2 regions of the Bradyrhizobium sp. LTSP857 genome follow, and region 1 is predicted to be linked to the other one. Evidence: predicted binding sites of a transcription regulator. Region 1 holds the regulator's gene; the other holds the start of a gene.

Region 1 (4,443 bases):
AGGCGGGGAATTAACGCCATGAACCCGATCTATTCACGCCGCCGCCGCAAGGACATCGTCATTCGCGGTCTGTGCTTCGCTGCCGCGGCCTTCGGCGTCACCTGGCTCGCGCTGATCCTGATCACGCTGCTCTACAACGGCTTGGCCGGACTCAATTTCCAGCTCTTCACCGAGAACACGCCGCCGCCCGGATCGAACGAGGGCGGCCTGCTCAACGCCATCGTCGGCTCGCTGATCATGACCGTGATCGGCGTCGGCATCGGCGCGCCGCTCGGCATGTTCGCCGGCACCTATCTCGCCGAATACGGCCGCAACGACCGCCTGACCTCGGTGATCCGCTTCATCAACGACATCCTGCTCTCGGCGCCCTCGATCATCATCGGTCTCTTCATCTATGGCGCGGTGGTGGTGCCGATGCGCGGCTTCTCGGCGTTCGCCGGCTGTCTCGCGCTCGCCGTGATCGTGATCCCGGTGGTGCTGCGCACGACCGAGGACATGCTGCTGCTGGTGCCGAACGCGCTGCGTGAGGCGGCCTCGGCGCTCGGCCTGCCGCGCTCGCTGGTGATCAAGCGGATCGCTTATCGTTCCGCGCGTTCCGGTCTCATCACCGGCGTGCTGCTCGCCACCGCCCGCGTCGCCGGCGAGACCGCGCCGCTGCTGTTCACCGCGCTGTCGAATCAGTTCTTCAGCCTGAGCCTTAACAAGACGATGGCGAACCTGCCGGTCACCATCAACAACTTCGTGCAGAGCCCTTACGCCTACTGGAAGCAGTTGGCCTGGAGCGGGGCGCTGCTCATCACCCTGACCGTTCTTGCCCTGAATATTGGTGCGCGCATCCTTGGCGCCGAGAGGACCGCAAAATGAGTGATCTTTCCGTTTCGATGAGCGCGGCCGGCGGCCTGCCCCAGGCGCCGGTGCTGCCCGAGGCGCCCCCCAAGGTGACGGTGCGCAACCTCAACTTCTATTATGGCGAGCACCACGCGTTGAAGAACATCAACTTGACGCTCGGTGCCAACCGCGTCACGGCGTTCATCGGCCCGTCGGGCTGCGGCAAGTCGACCCTGCTGCGCATCTTCAACCGGATGTACGACCTCTATCCGGGTCAGCGCGTCACCGGTCAGCTCATGCTGGACCAGACCAACATTCTCGACCCCAAGCTCGACCTCAATCTGCTCCGCGCCCGCGTCGGCATGGTGTTCCAGAAGCCGACGCCGTTCCCGATGACGATCTATGAGAATATCGCCTTCGGTATCCGTCTCTATGAAAAGATATCGAAGTCCGAGATGGACGGCCGCGTCGAGAAGGCGCTGCGTGGCGGCGCGCTGTGGAACGAAGTCAAGGACAAGCTCAACGCGTCCGGCCTGTCGCTCTCCGGCGGCCAGCAGCAGCGCCTCTGCATCGCCCGCACCGTCGCGGTGCGGCCCGAGGTGATCCTGTTCGACGAGCCCTGCTCGGCACTCGACCCGATCTCGACCGCCAAGGTCGAGGAGCTGATCCAGGAATTGTCCGAGAGCTACACGATTGCGATCGTCACCCACAACATGCAGCAGGCGGCCCGCGTCTCCGACAAGACCGCCTTCATGTATCTCGGCGAGCTGATCGAGTTCGACGACACCAGCAAGATCTTCACGTCGCCGACTGATCGGCGCACGCAGGATTACATCACCGGCCGGTTCGGCTGAGGAGACGGGACATGGGTTCTGAACATACCGCAAAGGCCTTCGACACCGACCTCCAGGAACTTACGCGCCTGGTTGCCGAGATGGGCGGGATTGCCGAGCGCATGATCGTCGATTCCGTCGACGCGCTGATCCGCCGCGACGTCGCGCTCGGCCAGCGCGTCGTCATCACCGACGTTGAGCTCGACGCGCTCCAGAAGCGCATCGAGGAGCGCGCGGTGCTCACCATCGCCCGCCGCCAGCCGATGGCGGTCGATCTGCGCGAGATCGTCGGCGCCATGCGCGTTGCGACCGATCTCGAGCGCATCGGCGACCTCGCCAAGAACATGGGCAAGCGCGTCGCGGCGCTGGAGACGGATTTTCATCCGCTCAAGCTGTTCCGCGGCCTCGAGCACATGACCGATCTGGTGCAGCAGCAGGTCAAGTCGGTGCTGGACGCCTATGCCGCGCATGATTTGCCGGCGGCGATGGCGGTGTGGAAGGGCGACGAGGAAGTCGACGCCATCTGCACCTCGCTGTTCCGCGAGCTCCTCACCTACATGATGGAAGATCCGCGCAACATTTCGTTCTGCATCCATTTGATGTTCTGCGCCAAGAACATCGAGCGGATCGGCGATCACGCCACCAACATCGCCGAGACCGTGTTCTACATGATCGAAGGTCAGGCGATGACCGACAAGCGCCCGAAGGGCGACATGACGACCTTCGCCACGACGGTCCCGAACACCTGAAGACTTAAGGAGCGACGACCCCATGGGCGCACGCATTATGGTTGTTGAAGACGAGGAAGCTCTCACCGAGCTCCTGCGCTACAACCTCGAAGGCGACGGCTATGACGTCGAGACGGTGATGCGCGGCGACGACGCCGACACCCGTCTCAAGGAGCACATCCCCGATCTGATCGTGCTCGACTGGATGCTGCCGGGCCTCTCCGGCATCGAGCTGTGCCGGCGGCTTCGTGCGCGGTCCGACACCAAGCAACTCCCGATCATCATGCTCACCGCGCGCGGCGAGGAGAGCGAGCGGGTGCGGGGACTGGCGACCGGCGCCGACGATTACATCGTCAAGCCGTTCTCGGTGCCCGAGCTGTTGGCGCGCGTGAAGGGTCTGCTGCGGCGCGCAAGCCCCGAGCGGCTCGCCACGGTGCTCGCTTTTGGCGACATCGAGCTCGACCGTGAAAAACGCCGCGTGGCGCGTTCGGGCCGTCCGATCGATCTCGGTCCGACCGAATATCGCCTGCTGGAGTTCTTCCTGGAGCATCCGGGCCGGGTGTTTTCGCGCGAGCAGCTGCTCGACAGCGTCTGGGGCCGCGACATCTATATCGACGAACGCACCGTCGACGTGCATATCGGCCGCCTGCGCAAGCTGCTCAATCTCGGCCGCGAGCAGGACCCGATCCGCACCGTGCGCGGTGCCGGTTATGCGCTGGACGATCGTTTTGCGAAGGCGGAGCAGGCGTAGGTTTCTGCGGTTAGTTTGTTAACCGCCGCGACCATCTCCGATGTCGTCCCGGCGAAGGCCGGGACCCATAACCACAGGGTGTGGTTTGGCGAAGACTCGGAGTCGCCCTCTCGCGCAATAACTGCGTTCTCGGAGTATGGGTCCCGGCCTTCGCCGGGACGACACTGAATTTGTTGCGCCGTCATCATGTGACGGCAGCCGTTAGCAACCAGCTAAATCGACTAACTCAGCGCGGACCCGGCTTCACCGGCGCACGGCGGCGATCCGACGCCGGCTGGTAGGCGACCCGCGAGTGCTGGGCGCAATAGGGCAGGCCGGAAAGCGCCTTGCCGCCGCAGAAGAAGAAATCCGGGCTCGAGGGATCTCCGACCGGCCAGTGGCAGGTTGCCTCGTTCAATTCAAGCAGCGACAGCCGCTGGCTCATCGGCACCACGTTGTCGTAGGTGACCGGTTCAGCCTCGACCTCGACCTCGAAGGCCTGCGCCAGCGCGGTGTTGCCGCGCGCAATCGGCCGGCTCACCCGCATCATGTGCTGCGCGGGACGCGCCTTGCGCGGCCGCGGAGCAGCCGACGACGGGCTCTTGGCGCGGCCCGACAGGCCAAGCCTGTGCACCTTGCCGATCACGGCGTTGCGGGTCACGTTGCCGAGCTCGGCCGCGATCTGGCTGGCCGACAATCCGGCCTCCCAGAGCTTTTTCAACTGCTCGACGCGATCGTCCGACCAAGTCAAAACCGTCATTGCACCCTTTCCTTCGCCGCGCGCCAGCCATCCTGGGGCGCACAACGAATGCTAAGTCTCGAAAAACCCGTGCCGTCAGAATCCCTTAAGGCTCGCCGGGCACGAAGACGCGCCCGAACGTTTACGCCGGTACAAGAGGACTTAGAGATCAGAACCGCTGCACGAGATGTCGTATCTGACAAACCAAACGCTACAATATGGCGTGACTCACGCGCAAGAGTCCGCCGACTCGCTTCCACATGTTCCGTGGCCAAAATCCGCAAATTCGGCACCGCAAGACTACGGATTCAGCGTTTCGCGAGGCTTTCCCGGCGGCATTGACACCCGTGGTGCCAAGCATAAGATAGTGACGCGTGCCGCCCTTAAAAGGCGGCACGTTTCGTTTTCCGGACCAAATGACGCGCTGCGCAACGCGCGTTCAGGCCGTCTGAAACATCCAAGAGAGCGTCATGACCAACAGCGCCGCGCCGCATTTGCTCCCCGTTTTCGCCAGGGCCGACATCGGTTTTGAGCGTGGCGAGGGCTCTTGGCTGATCGCGACCAATGGCGATCGCTATCTCGATT
Region 2 (4,443 bases), on a different contig from region 1:
ATGTCGCCCTTCTGGAAGCCGACACTGGCCGCAGGCGAATCGCCGCCGAGCTCCGTGATGACGACACCTTCGGTGTCGGCATCGAGATGCAGCTCGTCGGCAACTGCCGGCGTGATGGTCGAGACCTTCGCGCCCTGGAACGGCGAGCGCGCGGTGATGACGAGCTCGTTGCGACCCGAATCCGGCGCGGTCTCCAGTGCCACCGTCAGCTTCGTCGGCTTGCCGGCGCGCTGCACGTCGATCTGCGCCGTGCCGCCGAGCGGCCGGGTGGCAAAGCGATAGTCGAAGGCGTTGGGATCATCCACGGCCTGGCCGTCGATGCCGGTGATGAGGTCGGAGGATTTCAGGCCGGCCTTCGCTGCCGGGCCGTTCGGCACGACGCTTGCGACCAGCGCACCGGTCGGCGAGCGCAGGCCGAGACTTTCGGCGATCTCGGGCGTCACCGCCTGCAATTTTGCACCGAGCCATGGCCGCTTCACCGCCTTGCCGCCGCCCTTGGCGGAGGCCACGACAACGCGCACCATGTTGGAAGGAATCGCGAAGCCGATGCCCTGCGAGCCACCTGAGCGCGAATAGATCGCGGTGTTGATGCCGGCGAGCCTGCCATTCATATCGACCAGCGCGCCGCCGGAATTGCCGGGATTGATCGCCGCGTCGGTCTGGATGAAGAACTGGTAGTCGGTGATGCCGACTTGCGTGCGCGCAAGCGCCGAGATGATGCCGTGGGTCACGGTCTGGCCGACGCCGAAGGGATTGCCGATCGCGAGCACGACGTCGCCGACCATCAGCTCATCCGAATTGGTGAAGTCGAGAGCCGGAAACTTCTCTTTGGTATCCTTCAGGCGCAGCACCGCGAGATCGCTGCGGGGATCCTTGAGCACGATCTCGGCCTCGAACTCGCGCTTGTCCGACAACGACACCTTCACCTGGTCGGCGCCTTCGATGACATGGACGTTGGTGACGACGAGCCCGGACGCATCGACGATCACGCCCGAACCGAGCGAGCGCTGCACCTGCTCCTGTTGCTGGCCCGGCACGCCGAAGAAGCGGCGGAAGATCGGGTCGTCCAGCAACGGATTGCGGTTCTGCACCACCTTGGCGGCATAGACGTTGACGACCGCCGGTTGTACCCGCTGCACGATCGGCGCATAGGACAGCCGCAGTTCGGCCGGTGACGACGGGACGCGACGGTCCTGCGCGGAGGCCGGATTGAGACTGGCCGAAAAAGCTATGCACGATGCCGTGACGACGGCGGTCAAGATCGCTCGAAACATTCCTACCTCTTGGAAAAGACGCCGGAATATAGGCGCGTTCGCCCCCCAATAGAAGGGCGCCTGGCGGCAATATTCAGCCCCCTTCCGGTGTGGCCGACACGCAAGCACTGCGTGCAAAATGACAATTGGACTGACGCCGCGGATTGGCATGACGCCCATCATCTTGCATGCTGGCCGGTGGCGGATTCGGCTGCGGCGAATTTGCATCAGGCGGAACCATTGCAGCCGTGGCGCGCCGTCGCGGGACAGTCATCGATCGTTCTTAGGCTCTCCCGTTGCGACTTGGGGAAGTTGGTCTAACCGATGGAGTGGTGACGTGAGCAGGACAAGAATTGCAGCCGCAGCGATTGGTCTCGCCGGCGCGCTGGCGGCCTCGCAGGCCCAGGCACAATCAGCAAGCAACAGCGAGCAGGAGATCGCGCTGCTGAAGCAGCAATTGAAGATGCTGGAGCAGAAGCTCGACAAGCTGCAAAGTCAGACCGCCGCGAACACGGCGGCCACGGCGAAGACCAAGGCCGAAGCGAAGGCCGAGGCCAAGGCCGAAGCGCGCTCGGAGGCGAAAGCGGTCGTCGCCAATGCCAATGCGGCGATCCCGCTCAAGGGACCGGCGCCCGCGTCCGGTGTCGTGGTGACGATGCCAAACAACCGGCCGACCATCTGCACGGCCGACGGAGCGAACTGCGTCGCGATCACGAGCCGCGTGCACTGGGACGTCGGCGGCTATGACTATCGTCCCAATACGGCAGGCACCGTGCCGCAGAAACTCGACAGCGGCGAGAACGTCCGTCGCGCACGCATCGGTGTCGTCGGCAAATTCCTCGAAGACTGGAATTTTGCGCTGGTCTACGACTTCGGCGGTTCGGCTGACGGCTTCGGCGGCACGGGCGCCGCCGGCGCTACCCCTGTCGGCTTCCTGCCCGGCGGCGGCACATCCGGCATCGAGAACGCGTATTTGAGCTACACGGGGCTGAAGCCTTTTGGCGGCAAGATGGCGATTGAAGCCGGCGTCATGGACATTGCCTGGACCCTCGATGAGGCCTCGAGCTCCAACGACATTCCCTTCATGGAACGCGCCTCTGTCGGCGTGATCGCGCAAAACATCGCCGCCGGCGATTTCCGGTCTGCCGTCGGCGCGCGCTGGTACAACGACGTGTTCTGGGCCGGCGCTTACGTGACTGGCCCGACCACGGGTGCCATTCACTCAGCGTCGAGCGCCTCACCTCCTGGCACCAGCGAGCAATACGGCGCGACCGCCCGCGTTGCAGGCCAGCTCGTCAGTGGCAAGGATTATTCGCTGCATCTCGGCGGCGACGCACAGTGGCTGATCCAGCCGCCGCGCAATCTGGTCGCCAACACGCAAACACTCACGCTCAGCGATCGTCCCGAGCTGCGAATTGACCCCACAACGCTGATCTCGACCGGTGCGATTGCCAACGTTTCGGGCGCGCAGGTCTATGGTGTGGAAGCCGCGGGGAACTATGGTCCGCTCTTTTTCCAGGGCGAATACTACTGGTTCAACATCGATCGCAGTGCGAATACCGCCGTGCCGCCGATCGGCGCCTCGAGCCTGAAATTCCAGGGCGGCTACGCAGAAGCGGCCTATGTCCTGACTGGTGAAACCCGCAGGTACAATGCAGCCAATGCCTCCTATGCCGGCATCAAGCCGGAGCATCCGTTCTCGATCGAAGGTGGTGGCTGGGGTGCCTGGGAAGTCGCGGGCCGTGTGAGCCAGATGGATCTCAACAATCAGCTGGCGACCGCCGCGGGCATCGCCGGCGGACGGCAGACCGTCTACACGCTGGCGCTCAACTGGTACGTCAACGGCAACGTTCGCTTCATGCTCGACTACCTGCATGGCAATATCTCCAAGCAGGCTTCGCCGGTCTCGACGGCGGATGTCGGCGCGAAGTTCGACGCGGTGGCGATGCGCACGCAGTTCGCGTTCTGATGCGATCACGTCCGGGAGCGGCACAGTCCGCTCCCGGATCTTCAAGCTGCGCGCTTCGCCTTCTTGACCGGCTCCGCCTCGGGCGCCGGCGCACAGGACAGCCGCTGCTGATGGCCCTCGCCCCAGACCTTGAGAATGTCGATCACCGGCCGCAAGCTCTCGCCGAGCTCGGACAGGCAATACTCGACCCGCGGCGGCACCTCGGCATAGACCTTGCGAATGATGAGCTTGTCCTCCTCCAGCGCGCGCAGCTGCTTGGTCAGCATGCGCTGGGTGATGCCGGGCATCCGGCGGCGCAGCTCGCCGAAACGCTGGGTGCCGCCTTGCAGATGGTAGAGGATCACGCCCTTCCATTTGCCGTCGATCAGGTCCAGCGTCGCCTCGACCGCGCAGCCCGGACGCCAGCTAAAATCTCGCCGTTTCATGCCTGTTTTCCCAATAGTATCCAAACAGAGACTATATCCCCAAATTTACAGTACTTGCAAAATGGGAGCTATCCCGACAGTTAACAGGCCGGGCGCACATAATGATCTGTGCGCCATCTGATGGAGACAAGCCATGAAGGCCGTCGGCTACAAAAAATCGCTTCCGATCGAGGATGCGGATTCACTGATCGATTTCGAGACCGCAAAACCCGAGCCAAAGGGGCGCGACATCCGCGTTGCCGTGAAGGCGATCTCGGCCAATCCGGTCGACTACAAGATGCGCAAGCGCGCCGCCCCGGCCGAGGGCGAAGTGAAGATCCTGGGCTATGACGCGGCCGGCGTGGTCGACGCGGTCGGCCCCGAGGTGACGCTGTTCAAGCCGGGCGACGAGGTGTTTTACGCGGGCTCGATCCAGCGCCCGGGCACCAACTCCGAATTCCATCTGGTCGACGAGCGCATCGTCGGCAACAAGCCGAAGTCGCTCTCGTTTGCGCAGGCCGCTGCTCTCCCCCTTACCTCCATCACTGCGTGGGAATTGCTGTTCGACCGGCTAGGCGCCGTGCCGGGCAAGAGCGTCGATCCGCGCACGCTGCTGATCACCGGCGGCGCCGGCGGCGTCGGCTCGATCCTGATTCAGCTTGCCCGCCGCCTCACCGGGCTGACGGTGCTCGCCACCGCGACGCGACCGGAATCGCAAAAATGGTGCTTCGATCTCGGCGCGCATGCGGTGATCGACCACGGCAAGCCGATCAAGGAGCAGATCGAGAAGCTCAAGCTGCCGCCGGTCGCGCTGGTG

Evidence for each region. The regulator PhoB, encoded in region 1, activates phosphate uptake and scavenging genes when phosphate is short. The targets are predictions, from matches to a motif close to TGTCATNNANCTGTCAT.
Region 2: a site for PhoB is predicted at 1,511-1,527, ahead of UP06_RS34715 (OprO/OprP family phosphate-selective porin). Genes of this name have one in related genera too.

What each region holds. Positions count from the first base shown of each region.
Region 1 covers NZ_JYMS01000037.1:39,297-43,739, forward strand. The annotation lists gene pstC (phosphate ABC transporter permease subunit PstC) at 1-14, shown strand, start outside; gene pstA (phosphate ABC transporter permease PstA) at 19-864, shown strand; gene pstB (phosphate ABC transporter ATP-binding protein PstB) at 861-1,682, shown strand; gene phoU (phosphate signaling complex protein PhoU) at 1,694-2,410, shown strand; gene phoB (phosphate regulon transcriptional regulator PhoB) at 2,433-3,140, shown strand; gene UP06_RS23690 (GcrA family cell cycle regulator) at 3,367-3,879, opposite strand; gene UP06_RS23695 (aspartate aminotransferase family protein) at 4,329-4,443, shown strand, end outside.
Region 2 covers NZ_JYMS01000049.1:280,730-285,172, forward strand. The annotation lists gene UP06_RS34710 (DegQ family serine endoprotease) at 1-1,274, opposite strand, end outside; gene UP06_RS34715 (OprO/OprP family phosphate-selective porin) at 1,591-3,222, shown strand; gene UP06_RS34720 (winged helix-turn-helix transcriptional regulator) at 3,264-3,647, opposite strand; gene UP06_RS34725 (zinc-binding alcohol dehydrogenase family protein) at 3,781-4,443, shown strand, end outside.